Regions from separate parts of the Priestia sp. HNGD-A6 genome, predicted to be linked through region 1. Evidence: a T-box and tRNA genes for the amino acid it is inferred to sense, from the RefSeq annotation. Region 1 holds a T-box; the other regions hold tRNA genes.
What was found. A T-box is a leader RNA that pairs with one kind of tRNA and senses whether it is charged. The one in region 1 lies ahead of thrS (threonine--tRNA ligase), so its partner is inferred to be a tRNA-Thr.
Positions count from the first base shown of each region.

Region 2: it encodes a tRNA-Thr, which carries the amino acid that the T-box ahead of thrS (threonine--tRNA ligase) is inferred to sense. The anticodon was not compared.
Region 3: it encodes a tRNA-Thr, which carries the amino acid that the T-box ahead of thrS (threonine--tRNA ligase) is inferred to sense. The anticodon was not compared.

Region 1 covers NZ_CP138621.1:379,476-384,596, forward strand. The annotation lists gene SCI76_RS02025 (amino acid permease) at 1-53, opposite strand, end outside; gene SCI76_RS02030 (hypothetical protein) at 440-646, shown strand; gene thrS (threonine--tRNA ligase) at 818-2,035, opposite strand; T-box leader at 2,089-2,317, opposite strand; T-box leader at 2,357-2,585, opposite strand; gene SCI76_RS02040 (sulfatase-like hydrolase/transferase) at 3,251-4,993, opposite strand.
Region 2 covers NZ_CP138621.1:2,171,817-2,176,937, forward strand. The annotation lists gene SCI76_RS10860 (M48 family metallopeptidase) at 178-1,437, opposite strand; tRNA gene SCI76_RS10865 (tRNA-Glu) at 1,647-1,718, opposite strand; tRNA gene SCI76_RS10870 (tRNA-Asn) at 1,723-1,797, opposite strand; tRNA gene SCI76_RS10875 (tRNA-Ile) at 1,801-1,877, opposite strand; tRNA gene SCI76_RS10880 (tRNA-Gly) at 1,884-1,957, opposite strand; tRNA gene SCI76_RS10885 (tRNA-His) at 1,969-2,044, opposite strand; tRNA gene SCI76_RS10890 (tRNA-Phe) at 2,055-2,130, opposite strand; tRNA gene SCI76_RS10895 (tRNA-Asp) at 2,139-2,214, opposite strand; tRNA gene SCI76_RS10900 (tRNA-Met) at 2,219-2,295, opposite strand; tRNA gene SCI76_RS10905 (tRNA-Ser) at 2,321-2,413, opposite strand; tRNA gene SCI76_RS10910 (tRNA-Met) at 2,441-2,517, opposite strand; tRNA gene SCI76_RS10915 (tRNA-Ala) at 2,548-2,623, opposite strand; tRNA gene SCI76_RS10920 (tRNA-Pro) at 2,629-2,705, opposite strand; tRNA gene SCI76_RS10925 (tRNA-Arg) at 2,710-2,786, opposite strand; tRNA gene SCI76_RS10930 (tRNA-Gly) at 2,793-2,867, opposite strand; tRNA gene SCI76_RS10935 (tRNA-Lys) at 2,877-2,949, opposite strand; tRNA gene SCI76_RS10940 (tRNA-Gln) at 2,954-3,028, opposite strand; tRNA gene SCI76_RS10945 (tRNA-Tyr) at 3,035-3,118, opposite strand; tRNA gene SCI76_RS10950 (tRNA-Thr) at 3,127-3,202, opposite strand; tRNA gene SCI76_RS10955 (tRNA-Val) at 3,207-3,282, opposite strand; rRNA gene rrf (5S ribosomal RNA) at 3,389-3,504, opposite strand; rRNA gene SCI76_RS10965 (23S ribosomal RNA) at 3,568-5,121, opposite strand, start outside.
Region 3 covers NZ_CP138621.1:2,604,972-2,610,092, reverse strand. The annotation lists rRNA gene SCI76_RS13180 (23S ribosomal RNA) at 1-2,035, shown strand, start outside; rRNA gene rrf (5S ribosomal RNA) at 2,145-2,260, shown strand; tRNA gene SCI76_RS13170 (tRNA-Asn) at 2,270-2,344, shown strand; tRNA gene SCI76_RS13165 (tRNA-Glu) at 2,348-2,422, shown strand; tRNA gene SCI76_RS13160 (tRNA-Val) at 2,446-2,521, shown strand; tRNA gene SCI76_RS13155 (tRNA-Thr) at 2,526-2,601, shown strand; tRNA gene SCI76_RS13150 (tRNA-Tyr) at 2,610-2,693, shown strand; tRNA gene SCI76_RS13145 (tRNA-Gln) at 2,701-2,775, shown strand; tRNA gene SCI76_RS13140 (tRNA-Lys) at 2,780-2,852, shown strand; tRNA gene SCI76_RS13135 (tRNA-Gly) at 2,862-2,936, shown strand; tRNA gene SCI76_RS13130 (tRNA-Ala) at 2,959-3,034, shown strand; gene rocF (arginase) at 3,198-4,097, shown strand; gene SCI76_RS13120 (aspartyl-phosphate phosphatase Spo0E family protein) at 4,180-4,350, opposite strand; gene sigW (RNA polymerase sigma factor SigW) at 4,506-5,069, shown strand; gene SCI76_RS13110 (anti-sigma factor) at 5,084-5,121, shown strand, end outside.

The sequences.
Region 1 (5,121 bases):
TGACTTTGTTCTAATAATTGCTCGATTGACTTCTTTTTAAATAGTTTTCCCATTGCACTCTCTCCTCTCTGTTGCCACTCATCCATTAAAAAACTTAAAAATGACGTCTTTTCCTATTTGACTACGCGTTTTTACTTCAGATACAGAAGTAATTATATAGAAATAATTACTAACTTGTCTATTAGTATACTAATATCATTATATATATTTCAAGAGTTTTTGTAAGCGATTTCTTAATCTCTCTCTATTTTGTCTTTATCAACTAAATAAAGAAATCATCGTTGTGATTATGTATAATAAGTTTGAATAAAATTAATATTCTAAAAAATAAATAGATTCATTTCCAGATAGTTTTTTTCGCTACCTATCTTCAAATATAAATTCCTGACATAGGGATTATTTACAGAACGATGAATGTTTTACCTCAACGGGTGTTATAATGATGAAAACTGAAGCGTATGAAGGGCGGAGAGAGATGCTTAACTTACTTATTGGCTGTATTTTACTAGCATTAGGAGTGTACTTTATGTTTAAATTTCTTTTTTATTCTCCTTCTAAAAAGAAGCGAGGTCAGCAACCTATGAACAAATTGTCAAATGAAGATTCAGCTTTCCCCCGTACAAACGATTCGAATGGAACAAGATAATTTTTTTCATAAAATACCGGCGTTTGTCTAAGGCAAAAGTTATACTGCTGATATATATTATCTTATACCCTTCTAGTTCAATATTCCCTTCATTTTGGTGTAAGACAAGATGAAGGGAATCACTATCCGACTTAAAAAATCGGATTTTTCTATTTAGCAAGGTAAATGGCTTCAATAAACTCCGTTTGAATTTTTTTCTTTATTCAAGTGTACAGCTGCCTCTTCAACACTTACTGTTCCAATGTTTTTCTTCCCGTGCTTTCGCATAGCAAGCGATTTATTTTCTACTTCTTTATCTCCTATTACGGCCATATAAGGAACTTTGAGCATTTCGGCTTCTCTAATTTTCAAACCTATTTTTTCAATACGATCATCCACTTCAACACGATACCCTTGTGACTCCAGCTCGTGTTTCACCTTGTATGCATATTCCACATGCGGCGGTGCAATAGGCAAAAGCTTAAATTGAACAGGAGCCAGCCAAAGAGGAAATTGACCTTCATAATGTTCAATCAAGATGGCCATAAATCGTTCAACGGAACCGTATATAGCGCGGTGAATCATTACGGGACGGTGCGGTTTATTGTCTTCTCCAATATACATACAGTCAAACTTCTCTGGCATTAAGAAATCAAGCTGAACTGTTCCACACTGCCAGCTGCGGCCTAGGGAATCTAAAATATGAAAATCGATTTTCGGCCCGTAAAAAGCTCCGTCTCCTTCATTTACCTGATAGTCTAAGCCTTTTTCATTTAGCACCGATTGAAGCGACTTTTCTGCTTGATTCCATGTTTCAATATCTCCCATAAATTTTTCAGGACGTGTGGATAGCTCCACTTTGTAATCAAAGCCAAAATGTGAATAAAAGTCATGGATAAACGCTAGAATGCGGCTAATCTCAACTTCAATCTGATTAAGTTCTACGAATAAATGCGCATCGTCCTGTGTGAATGACCGGACTCTTAGCAGTCCGTTTAAAGAGCCCGAAAGCTCGTGGCGGTGAACCAATCCAAGTTCTGCGTATCGAACCGGAAGTTCTCGATAGCTTCTTCGCTTGCTGTTAAACAATAAAATGGCTCCCGGACAATTCATCGGTTTAATCGCATAGTTTTGTTTGTCAACATTTGAAAAATACATATTTTCATGATAGTGCTCCCAGTGCCCTGATTGTTCCCATAGCTCCTGTTTCATCATGATGGGAGTTTTTATCTCTTGATAGCCTGCTTTGTAATGCTTTTGTTTCCAGTAGTTTTCTAACTCATTTCGAACAATCATTCCGTTAGGTAAGAAAAACGGCATACCAGGAGCTTCTTCCATCGACATAAACAGCTCCAGTTCTTGACCTAATTTTTGATGATTTCGTTTTTCTGCTTCCATTTGTTTTGACATGTTCATTCCTCCAATATGTTTTTATTCAACAAAAAAACCGCACTCATCCCTAGTAAAGGGACGAATGCGGCCGTGGTACCACCCTAATTCCGTAAAATACCTATACGTATTTTACGCTTAAAAAGATAACGGTTTTACCGGTTGCAGTTTCAGTGTATACACATTCCCCGCCGCAGCTCCAAGGTGGTAAATTCATTTCGTTTTCTAAGGGTTCTCAGCCAGTGACCCTACTCTCTGTAAAGAAAATCCAAAAATGATTCATGTCCTTTTCAATGCTTGTATATTCATTTTTTCTACATAAAAAACCGCACTCATCCCTAGTGAAGGGACGAATGCGGTCGTGGTACCACCCTAATTCCGTAAAATACCTATACGTATTTTACGCTTAAAAAGATAACGGTTTTACCGGTTGCAGTTTCAGTGTATACACATTCCCCGCCGCAGCTCCAAGGTGGTAAATTCATTTCGTTTTCTAAGGGTTCTCAGCCAGTGACCCTACTCTCTGTAAAGAAAATCCAAAAATGATTCATGTCCTTTTCAATGCTTGTATATTCATTTTTTCTACATAAAAAACCGCACTCATCCCTAGTGAAGGGACGAATGCGGTCGTGGTACCACCCTAATTCCGTAAAATACCTGTATGCATTTTACGCTCAAAAAAGATAACGGTTTTACCGATTGCAGTTTCAGTTATGCACATTCCCTGCAATAGCTCTAAGGTGGTAAATTAGATGATTTCTTAAGGGCTCCCAGCCGCTGACCCTATTCTCTGCGAAGAAAACGGCACCTAATTCATGTCCTTTTCATTGCCAAATAATGTTTGTTAGTTGTTAAAAGTGATTATAGTGTATAAATTTTACAGAAGTCAAGAAATAATTTTTATTTTTTAATATTATAGAATTAATTTATGCTTAAATTTCCGAAAAGTTACTTAGGAATATATGGGCTTAAAAAGTTTTTTATTATAATATTAACACCTGCATTTTATTTTGTTTTTACCTTTATTGTGTAAAAATAAAGGCAAAAAAGAAAGATATTACAAGCACTTATTTGCTTTATCTAAGTATTATTAACGAATTAAAATCCAGTACTGCTCAAATCAGAATAAGTAACATAGCACAAGTATCATCAGTTTTTTTATTTATATACTAAAATATTAAATATACCTTTTTCTACTTACACCAATATTAGGCTTGAACTCGTCGAAACTATTTTTTATCTATCTTTAGACGGAAGCTCCTGGTACATGCTTCCACTTTGCGGAAAAATCCGTTTTTTCCTGAGTTGTTCTTTAAGAATAACATCAAGCTGCCGCTGAATTTTCCTTGTTTCATTTGTTGAAAAATACGGGTAAGCCCAATTTACTGTTTCTAACGGATCCTTGGTCAAATTGTACATTTCAATTTGATCCGGAACCGATGTTTCTTTAAGGTTAGTAAGATCTACAGGGTAACTTTCATATTGCTCTCGGTGGATGACTTCATCTTTTTCGTTAGGTGCTGACCGAAATTGCGGATTATCATGGTATCGAGCGTATTTCCAGATTTCCTTTCCTGCGGCTGATTGAAACTCGACAATGACCGCTTGAATGTGATTAGGCTGAACGACTGACGGATAGCTTTCTCCTAAAAAATTTGTTTGGTGAAGTCCTTTTGTCGGGTCATCATCCGTCATAAAGAAAATCGGTGCTTTTTCTTGATAGAGCGATGTTTCTCCTCTCAACGTTCCTGAGAGGTCTCGCCCAACAAATGGATGTACTTCCGTATGACTTTTTTGCAATTGCTTTTGAACAGCGGAAGCATCGATATTAGCCAAGCTAAGCATTGTCGGGATCAAGTCAACGTGACTAGTCAGTACGTCTGTACGTTGATAACTAGGAAACAAATGCTTGTTATGAATGAGAAGCGGCACGTGAATCGACTCTTCATACATGTTGTACCATTTTTGATGTAGTCCTCCGTGAGCCCCCAGCAAATCACCGTGATCCGACGTGAAAATAATAATGGTATTGTCATAGAACGAAGATTGTTCTATAGTCTGAAGGACTTTCAAAATTTGTTTGTCAACATTTTTTTGAAGCTGATAATATAAGCGCCGGTAGAAACTAGAATTTGGCGTCGGCTGCAGCGCTTTTGGGTAGATGTATTTATAGCTGCTTTGAGCGCTAGGCTTCGTTTGTAAAGATTCTCTAATAGTAGGTGGCGGCTCAATGTTCGGAATTGTCTCATCAATAGAAAACTGAAACATAGCAAGGTGTTTGGTGATCGCTCCGAACAGCGCAATGTCATGCGGGTTCACAAACGAAGCTACCATGAGCCAAGGCTGCGCAGTCTTTTGATATTCTAATCGTTGAATAAGCTCCATGATTTCCTCTGCATATATTTCGTCTCGTCCACTCACTCCAATGGCCGCAGATGAACCAGAATTGTGCGGGTTTTTCCCTTCCGGCTCTGGACCAATCCACCCTGAAAAACCAAACTTTTCAAGCTTATTAGCCCGTTGATAGAGGCGCTCTTTTTCTGGATCCGGTATTCCTGTTTGCATCTGGTAGCTAGAAAAAACGTTATGTGTTCCTGGAATTAAGATGTTCTCATCAGAAATATGCCATTTTCCTTTATAAAAGGTTTGATACCCAGCCTGCTTAAAATAATCTCCCATCGTTGGGACGGTATTAGGCTGCAGCCAAAACATATCAGGATCTTGTGACTTCTTTGCGATACCTTGCGTTTGGGTCACTCCGTGCAAGGAAGGGTACTGCCCTGTAAACAATGTAGCTCGACTCGGTGAACAGGCTGTAGAACCGACGTAGTGACGAGTAAACCCCATTCCATGCTGTTTTAAAAATTCATGTGCTTTTAAATGTTTTTTTCGCCACTTTTTTACTTCTTTACTTTCATATACGGGTGGAAATCGTTCTTCGTCCACCATAATCAACAAAAAATTAGGCTGCTCCTTCATGTTTACTCCTCCGCGTGTTTATCAAATGTTCTGTATTGATAAACTATGTAAAAAGTACTTTTTTTAGAAGAACGGAGTACGGTTCATGTCTTTTTATACCCAAACAAAAAAAGACTTAGAAGATTTCT
Region 2 (5,121 bases), 1.8 Mb from region 1:
AATAACTATTCCTCCCCATTGTTATAAAACAGTTTTTATTTTACATACGTTATTATATAACAGTACTTTCGAAAATGAAACCTCCTTTTAGAATTTTTTTCCTACTCGCAAGGAGGCTTTTCTATTAATACCTACGTATAAAAGGCTTCATATATCCTTTACTTTTTCTTATATCACTTATTCATTTCTTTCATACTTCTCAACAAATGAAATTCTTTCCAATATTGTTGGATGACCATATCGAAAAATTTTCACTAAATACGGCGGATTCACCTGGGACAGTCCTGATTTTGTTAAATCCTGAAATGTTTTAATAGCAGCTTGTTTATCTCCTGTTAAGTCCATGGCGTACGTGTCAGATTGAAGTTCATGATGACGCGACTGCATATTTGTTAAAGGACTTACAGCAAATGTGAGCACAGAAAAAATAAGTAGAATAAGCGGTAATGAATTTAAATCACTAAGAGAAGTGATTTTTAATGCTTTCCCCCATCTCTTAATCACAAAGCTAGCTAAATGTTTCGTTAGCCATAAACCTACAATCGATAAAACTAAGGCTGAAGCAATCCCTACATAAATATGTTTCTTCACATAGTGACCCATTTCGTGCGCCATGATAAACAAAATTTCACGTTCCGTCAATTTATTAAGAGTAGTATCCCATAACACAATTCTTGAATTAGAACCTATTCCCGTTACATATGCATTGAGAGAGTTCGTTTTTTCAGACATGTTTACTTCATATACATGCTTAGCAGGTATATGAGCTTCATCTGCTAAATGCAAAATTTTCGTCTCCAGCTCTTTATTCTTTAATGGATAAAAATCGTTATATAACGGATCGATAACCACTGGTTGAATAAACGTCAAAAATAGCGTAAATGGAATAGATACTAGCCACGCATACAGCCACCATCTTTTTGAAAACTTACGAATGAATGCATATAACACAGCAATCACTAAAAACATCGTGGCATAGTTCACCCAAAAATCTGTAAAAAGATCTTTCATCCATCCTTGGAAAGGTTGCGTCGTAATATGGTAAGCCGTTGAAAGCTTATAGCTAATCCAGTCCATAGGAAAAGAGTAGATCAGCAGCAGAACAGATAACCAAAATACATAAATAGCAGTTTGGAGAAGACTGAAACGGCTGACGTCTTTAGACCACTTATTCACTTTCTTAGACACACCTAACACTAAAATTAAAATAAACCCTAACCACTCATATGGAAATCGGATAAAAAAGAGCGCATCTCTAATCTTTGAATATTTTTCGGTTAACATAAGTTCTCTTGCATTCATAAACGTAGCCGGATCCACGCTGGTACCTTTTAATGATTGTGGAATAGAGGTGTCACTTATATAAAATAAATACACCCATATACAAGCTGCATATACAAGAAAAACTCCGATGGACCACAAAACAATTTTTTTCACGCATTCCCCTCCTTTTGTACAAACAGTATTCTGTTATTACTATTGTAGGTTTTTTTTCGAAATTTAGAACAAGCGTTTAGAGATGTGCTATAGGAAATGCAAATTGTGAAGAGAAAATCATAGAAAAACGAAAAACAGAGTTTATTCTTTTGTCTAAACTCTGTTTACAAACAAAAAAAGCAGTTTGCATATGCAAACTGCTTTTGAGATGACCCGTACGGGATTCGAACCCGTGTTACCGCCGTGAAAGGGCGGTGTCTTAACCGCTTGACCAACGGGCCAGTATGGCTCCACAGGTAGGACTCGAACCTACGACCGATCGGTTAACAGCCGATAGCTCTACCACTGAGCTACTGTGGAATATGGTGGGCCTAAGTGGACTCGAACCACCGACCTCACGCTTATCAGGCGTGCGCTCTAACCAGCTGAGCTATAGGCCCATTATTTGGAGCGGGTGATGAGAATCGAACTCACGACATCAGCTTGGAAGGCTGAGGTTTTACCACTAAACTACACCCGCGTTACTTAAGATGGGGCGACTGATGGGAATCGAACCCACGAATGCCGGAACCACAATCCGGTGCGTTAACCACTTCGCCACAATCGCCGTCTTAAAATGGTGGCTCGGGACGGAATCGAACCGCCGACACAAGGATTTTCAGTCCTTTGCTCTACCAACTGAGCTACCGAGCCAAACAAAATGGCGGTCCCGACGGGAATCGAACCCGCGATCTCCTGCGTGACAGGCAGGCATGTTAACCGCTACACCACGGGACCACTTTGGTTGCGGGGACAGGATTTGAACCTGCGACCTTCGGGTTATGAGCCCGACGAGCTACCGAACTGCTCCACCCCGCGATGATATGAATATGATATAAATAAATGGCGGAGGAAGAGGGATTCGAACCCCCGCGGGCTTTAACACCCCTGTCGGTTTTCAAGACCGATCCCTTCAGCCGGACTTGGGTATTCCTCCGTATATTTATAACAAATGTAACTTATATGGTAGCGGCGGAGGGAGTCGAACCCACGACCTCACGGGTATGAACCGTACGCTCTAGCCAGCTGAGCTACACCGCCATATTATTCGTTACAATTATTTAATTTCATTGGTGGAGCCTAGCGGGATCGAACCGCTGACCTCCTGCGTGCAAGGCAGGCGCTCTCCCAGCTGAGCTAAGGCCCCATAAATGGTCGGGAAGACAGGATTCGAACCTGCGACCCCTTGGTCCCAAACCAAGTGCTCTACCAAGCTGAGCTACTTCCCGTTTATGGCGCGCCCGAGAGGAGTCGAACCCCTAACCTTTTGATCCGTAGTCAAACGCTCTATCCAATTGAGCTACGGGCGCTTTATATGGAGCGGAAGACGAGGTTCGAACTCGCGACCCCCACCTTGGCAAGGTGGTGTTCTACCACTGAACTACTTCCGCTTATTAAAATGAGCCATGAAGGACTCGAACCTTCGACCCTCTGATTAAAAGTCAGATGCTCTACCAACTGAGCTAATGGCTCTCTATGGCTGGGCTAGCTGGATTCGAACCAACGCATGACGGAATCAAAATCCGTTGCCTTACCGCTTGGCGATAGCCCAATAAAATGGTGGAGGGGGGCAGATTCGAACTGCCGAACCCGAAGGAGCGGATTTACAGTCCGCCGCGTTTAGCCACTTCGCTACCCCTCCGATATAAATGGTGCCGGCAAGAGGACTTGAACCCCCAACCTACTGATTACAAGTCAGTTGCTCTACCAGTTGAGCTACACCGGCACGGTGGTGGAGGATGACGGGATCGAACCGCCGACCCCCTGCTTGTAAGGCAGGTGCTCTCCCAGCTGAGCTAATCCTCCAAATATCATACACAACATTAAATGTGTATATAAGTTTTTTACAAATGAGCCAAATAAAAAACCCCTAGACTCTTTTACAAGAGCATAAAAAGGGGTCTTATTCATTGCCTGGCAACGTCCTACTCTCACAGGGACAAAGTCCCAACTACCATTGGCGCTAAAGAGCTTAACTTCCGTGTTCGGTATGGGAACGGGTGTGACCTCTTCGCTATCGCCACCAGACAAGAGATTGCTCTCTCAAAACTAGGTAACAGTTTGCTGAGTAAAGCTTACGCTTTTAAAAGTTTGGTTAAGTCCTCGATCGATTAGTATCAGTCAGCTACACATGTCGCCACGCTTCCACCTCTGACCTATCAACCTGATCATCTTTCAGGGATCTTACTAGCTTGCGCTATGGGAAATCTCATCTTGAGGGGGGCTTCATGCTTAGATGCTTTCAGCACTTATCCCGTCCACACATAGCTACCCAGCGATGCCTTTGGCAAGACAACTGGTACACCAGCGGTGTGTCCATCCCGGTCCTCTCGTACTAAGGACAGCTCCTCTCAAATTTCCTACGCCCACGACGGATAGGGACCGAACTGTCTCACGACGTTCTGAACCCAGCTCGCGTACCGCTTTAATGGGCGAACAGCCCAACCCTTGGGACCGACTACAGCCCCAGGATGCGATGAGCCGACATCGAGGTGCCAAACCTCCCCGTCGATGTGGACTCTTGGGGGAGATAAGCCTGTTATCCCCGGGGTAGCTTTTATCCGTTGAGCGATGGCCCTTCCATGCGGAACCACCGGATCACTAAGCCCGACTTTCGTCCCTGCTCGACTTGTAGGTCTCGCAGTCAAGCTCCCTTGTGCCTTTACACTCTACGAATGATTTCCAACCATTCTGAGGGAACCTTTGGGCGCCTCCGTTACATTTTAGGAGGCGACCGCCCCAGTCAAACTGCCCACCTGACACTGTCTCCCGGCCCGATCAGGGCCGCGGGTTAGAATTTCAATACAGCCAGGGTAGTATCCCACCGACGCCTCCACCGAAGCTAGCGCTCCGGCTTCTCAGGCTCCTACCTATCCTGTACAAGCTGTACCAAAATTCAATATCAGGCTACAGTAAAGCTCCACGGGGTCTTTCCGTCCTGTCGCGGGTAACCTGCATCTTCACAGGTACTATAATTTCACCGAGTCTCTCGTTGAGACAGTGCCCAGATCGTTACGCCTTTCGTGCGGGTCGGAACTTACCCGACAAGGAATTTCGCTACCTTAGGACCGTTATAGTTACGGCCGCCGTTTACTGGGGCTTCGATTCAGAGCTTCTCCCAAAGGATAACCCCTCCTCTTAACCTTCCAGCACCGGGCAGGCGTCAGCCCCTATACTTCGCCTTGCGGCTTCGCAGAGACCTGTGTTTTTGCTAAACAGTCGCCTAGGCCTATTCACTGCGGCTCTCTCGGGCTATACACCCTACCAGAGCACCCCTTCTCCCGAAGTTACGGGGTCATTTTGCCGAGTTCCTTAACGAGAGTTCTCTCGATCACCTTAGGATTCTCTCCTCGCCTACCTGTGTCGGTTTGCGGTACGGGCACCTCCCGCCTCGCTAGAGGCTTTTCTTGGCAGTGTGGAATCAGGAACTTCGGTACTATAATTCCCTCGTCATCACAGCTCAGCCTTTATGATGAGCGGATTTGCCTACTCATCAGCCTAACTGCTTGAACGCGCATATCCAGCAGCGCGCTTACCCTATCCTACTGCGTCCCCCCATTACTCAAACGGCGGGGAGGTGGTACAGGAATATCAACCTGTTGGCCATCGCCTACGCTTTTCAGCCTCGGCTTAGGTCCCGACTAA
Region 3 (5,121 bases), 2.2 Mb from region 1:
GGAGGTAGAGCACTGATTGGACTAGGGGCCCCCAACGGGTTACCGAATTCAGTCAAACTCCGAATGCCAAAGACTTATCCATGGGAGTCAGACTGCGAGTGATAAGATCCGTAGTCAAAAGGGAAACAGCCCAGACCACCAGCTAAGGTCCCCAAGTATACGTTAAGTGGAAAAGGATGTGGAGTTGCTTAGACAACCAGGATGTTGGCTTAGAAGCAGCCACCATTTAAAGAGTGCGTAATAGCTCACTGGTCGAGTGACTCTGCGCCGAAAATGTACCGGGGCTAAACGTATCACCGAAGCTGTGGATTGACATCTTAGATGTCAGTGGTAGGAGAGCGTTCTAAGTGCTGTGAAGTCAGACCGTAAGGACTGGTGGAGCGCTTAGAAGTGAGAATGCCGGTATGAGTAGCGAAAGACAAGTGAGAATCTTGTCCACCGAATGCCTAAGGTTTCCTGAGGAAGGCTCGTCCGCTCAGGGTTAGTCGGGACCTAAGCCGAGGCTGAAAAGCGTAGGCGATGGCCAACAGGTTGATATTCCTGTACCACCTCCCCGCCGTTTGAGTAATGGGGGGACGCAGTAGGATAGGGTAAGCGCGCTGCTGGATATGCGCGTTCAAGCAGTTAGGCTGATGAGTAGGCAAATCCGCTCATCATAAAGGCTGAGCTGTGATGACGAGGGAATTATAGTACCGAAGTTCCTGATTCCACACTGCCAAGAAAAGCCTCTAGCGAGGCGGGAGGTGCCCGTACCGCAAACCGACACAGGTAGGCGAGGAGAGAATCCTAAGGTGATCGAGAGAACTCTCGTTAAGGAACTCGGCAAAATGACCCCGTAACTTCGGGAGAAGGGGTGCTCTGGTAGGGTGTATAGCCCGAGAGAGCCGCAGTGAATAGGCCCAGGCGACTGTTTAGCAAAAACACAGGTCTCTGCGAAGCCGCAAGGCGAAGTATAGGGGCTGACGCCTGCCCGGTGCTGGAAGGTTAAGAGGAGGGGTTATCCTTTGGGAGAAGCTCTGAATCGAAGCCCCAGTAAACGGCGGCCGTAACTATAACGGTCCTAAGGTAGCGAAATTCCTTGTCGGGTAAGTTCCGACCCGCACGAAAGGCGTAACGATCTGGGCACTGTCTCAACGAGAGACTCGGTGAAATTATAGTACCTGTGAAGATGCAGGTTACCCGCGACAGGACGGAAAGACCCCGTGGAGCTTTACTGTAGCCTGATATTGAATTTTGGTACAGCTTGTACAGGATAGGTAGGAGCCTGAGAAGCCGGAGCGCTAGCTTCGGTGGAGGCGTCGGTGGGATACTACCCTGGCTGTATTGAAATTCTAACCCGCGGCCCTGATCGGGCCGGGAGACAGTGTCAGGTGGGCAGTTTGACTGGGGCGGTCGCCTCCTAAAATGTAACGGAGGCGCCCAAAGGTTCCCTCAGAATGGTTGGAAATCATTCGTAGAGTGTAAAGGCACAAGGGAGCTTGACTGCGAGACCTACAAGTCGAGCAGGGACGAAAGTCGGGCTTAGTGATCCGGTGGTTCCGCATGGAAGGGCCATCGCTCAACGGATAAAAGCTACCCCGGGGATAACAGGCTTATCTCCCCCAAGAGTCCACATCGACGGGGAGGTTTGGCACCTCGATGTCGGCTCATCGCATCCTGGGGCTGTAGTCGGTCCCAAGGGTTGGGCTGTTCGCCCATTAAAGCGGTACGCGAGCTGGGTTCAGAACGTCGTGAGACAGTTCGGTCCCTATCCGTCGTGGGCGTAGGAAATTTGAGAGGAGCTGTCCTTAGTACGAGAGGACCGGGATGGACACACCGCTGGTGTACCAGTTGTCTTGCCAAAGGCATCGCTGGGTAGCTATGTGTGGACGGGATAAGTGCTGAAAGCATCTAAGCATGAAGCCCCCCTCAAGATGAGATTTCCCATAGCGCAAGCTAGTAAGATCCCTGAAAGATGATCAGGTTGATAGGTCAGAGGTGGAAGCGTGGCGACATGTGTAGCTGACTGATACTAATCGATCGAGGACTTAACCAAACTTTAAAAGCGTAAGCTTTACTCAGCAAACAGTTATCTAGTTTTGAGAGAACAAAACTTTTTCAAAAAAGTCTTGCTTTCTTTATCAAATCATGTATAATATAATTTGTCTGGTGGCGATAGCGAAGAGGTCACACCCGTTCCCATACCGAACACGGAAGTTAAGCTCTTTAGCGCCGATGGTAGTTGGGACTTTGTCCCTGTGAGAGTAGGACGTTGCCAGGCTATTATTATTCCACAGTAGCTCAGTGGTAGAGCTATCGGCTGTTAACCGATCGGTCGTAGGTTCGAGTCCTACCTGTGGAGCCAACTGGCCCGTTGGTCAAGCGGTTAAGACACCGCCCTTTCACGGCGGTAACACGGGTTCGAATCCCGTACGGGTCACCATTTATTTTTATCTACATAATAGTGGAGGATTAGCTCAGCTGGGAGAGCACCTGCCTTACAAGCAGGGGGTCGGCGGTTCGATCCCGTCATCCTCCACCACCGTGCCGGTGTAGCTCAACTGGTAGAGCAACTGACTTGTAATCAGTAGGTTGGGGGTTCAAGTCCTCTTGCCGGCACCATTTATATCGGAGGGGTAGCGAAGTGGCTAAACGCGGCGGACTGTAAATCCGCTCCTTCGGGTTCGGCAGTTCGAATCTGCCCCCCTCCACCATTTTTATTGGGCTATCGCCAAGCGGTAAGGCAACGGATTTTGATTCCGTCATGCGTTGGTTCGAATCCAGCTAGCCCAGCCATAGAGAGCCATTAGCTCAGTTGGTAGAGCATCTGACTTTTAATCAGAGGGTCGAAGGTTCGAGTCCTTCATGGCTCATTTTAATAAGCGGAAGTAGTTCAGTGGTAGAACACCACCTTGCCAAGGTGGGGGTCGCGAGTTCGAACCTCGTCTTCCGCTCCATTTCTATATAAAAAAACATATTGGGGCCTTAGCTCAGCTGGGAGAGCGCCTGCCTTGCACGCAGGAGGTCAGCGGTTCGATCCCGCTAGGCTCCACCATACATATAAACGTACAACCTTTAAGCAATTTGCTTAAAGGTTTTTTTGTGTAGTTTCTACAAATTAGAATTGTATATATATTCAAAAAAGTGTCGAGTTGAGCCATCGCTCATTTAGCCGTTACAATAAGAGAGTAGCAACATTTGTGATGGGGGGAAATATTATGAATAAGCTTTCAATTATTGGAGTACCAATGGATTTAGGTCAAACTCGCCGAGGGGTCGATATGGGGCCAAGTGCGATACGATATGCAGGTGTTATGGAACGCATCGAGAATATTGGATATAGTGTAGAAGATAAAGGGAATATTGAAATTGCCTTAGCTGAACGAGTACATAGTGATGAAAATACAAACTTAAAGAATTTAAAAGCTGTAGCGGATGCTAGCGAAAGACTTGCTCAGACCGTAAGTGATGTTATTGCAAATAAAAGGTTTCCTTTAGTGCTAGGGGGAGATCACAGCATCGCTATCGGAACACTAGCAGGAGTAAGTCGTCATTATAAAAATTTAGGCGTAATTTGGTATGATGCACACGGAGATTTAAATACAGCAGATACGTCTCCTTCCGGAAATATTCACGGTATGCCATTGGCGGCAAGTATAGGTATAGGAGACGAAGCATTGACTCGAATTGGTGGCTATGCCCCTAAAGTCAAGCCCGAGAATATTGTGATTATCGGAGCCCGTTCTTTAGATGAAGGAGAAAAAGAGCTAATAAAGGAAAAAGGAATTAAAGTGTATACGATGCATGAGATAGATCGAATGGGTATGACAAAAGTAATGGAAGAAACAATTTTATATTTGCGTGATAAAACAGATGGCGTTCATCTATCACTCGATTTAGATGGACTGGATCCACATGATGCACCTGGAGTAGGAACGCCAGTTATCGGTGGAATAAGCTACAGAGAAAGTCATTTAGCTATGGAGATGTTGGCAGAATCTCAGCTAATCACTTCTGCCGAGTTTGTGGAAGTGAATCCTATTTTAGATGAGCGGAATAAAACAGCTACCGTAGCTGTTGCATTAATGGGCTCACTTTTAGGAGAAAAATTAGTATAAAACATTATTGCCTACCAAAAGGTACATGAAACATATGTGAAGATAAAAAAAAGAAGCTCTTAGTTCAGATTCTAGAGCTTCTTTATATAGAGAAAAACTTTTCATATTCATTTAATAGACCATCTAGCTCTGAGCTTACTCTCACCACTGTTAGTGAGGATAAAGGATTTTCTGCTGCAAGAGTGACCATGTTATTTCTACATTCTTCAATTTGATTCAAAAGGTTTTCTTTTGTATGAGTCAAGCTTTCCACTCCTCTTCTTTTCATCTATACTAATTACATAACCTACGTACGATCTTTTTAAACGTATTTGACAAATTTTTGTTAAAATAATTAAGCATAAGTGAAACTTTATGATAAAGTACACGTATATATACTATCCCGCAATGGGCGGAGGTAACCGTTACATGGATTTATTATTAAAAAGAAAAATAAAAAAAGTAAAAAAAGGTGACCAGGATGCGTTTGCTGACATAGTAGAATATCACAAGGATAAACTTTTTCATCTATGTTATCGAATGCTAGGAAACCGGGAAGAAGCGCAAGACGCTGCACAAGAAGCGTTTATTCGAGCCTATGTAAATATTCATAGCTATGACACGAGTAAAAAGTTTTCCACCTGGCTATATCGAATTGCTACAAATCTTTGTATTGATCGAATTCGTAAAAAAAAGCCAGACTATTATTTAGATGCAGAAGTAGCCGGGACCGACGGGTTAAATATGTACTCTCAAATAGCTGCCGATCAGGCCTTACCAGAGGAAGAGCTAGAGCAAGTAGAATTGCAAGAATTCATTCAGTCGGAAATATTAAAGCTACCTGAGAAATATCGAACTGTCATTGTCCTAAAATATATAGATGAGCTGTCGTTAAAAGAAATCAGCGATATTTTAGACCTGCCTCTTGGTACGGTAAAGACTAGAATTCACAGAGGACGTGAAGCTTTAAGAAATCGACTTCGCCACTTGTAAGGAGTGAACTAAGAATGAAATGTCCAAAAATGTATGTAAACCTCATTCATGA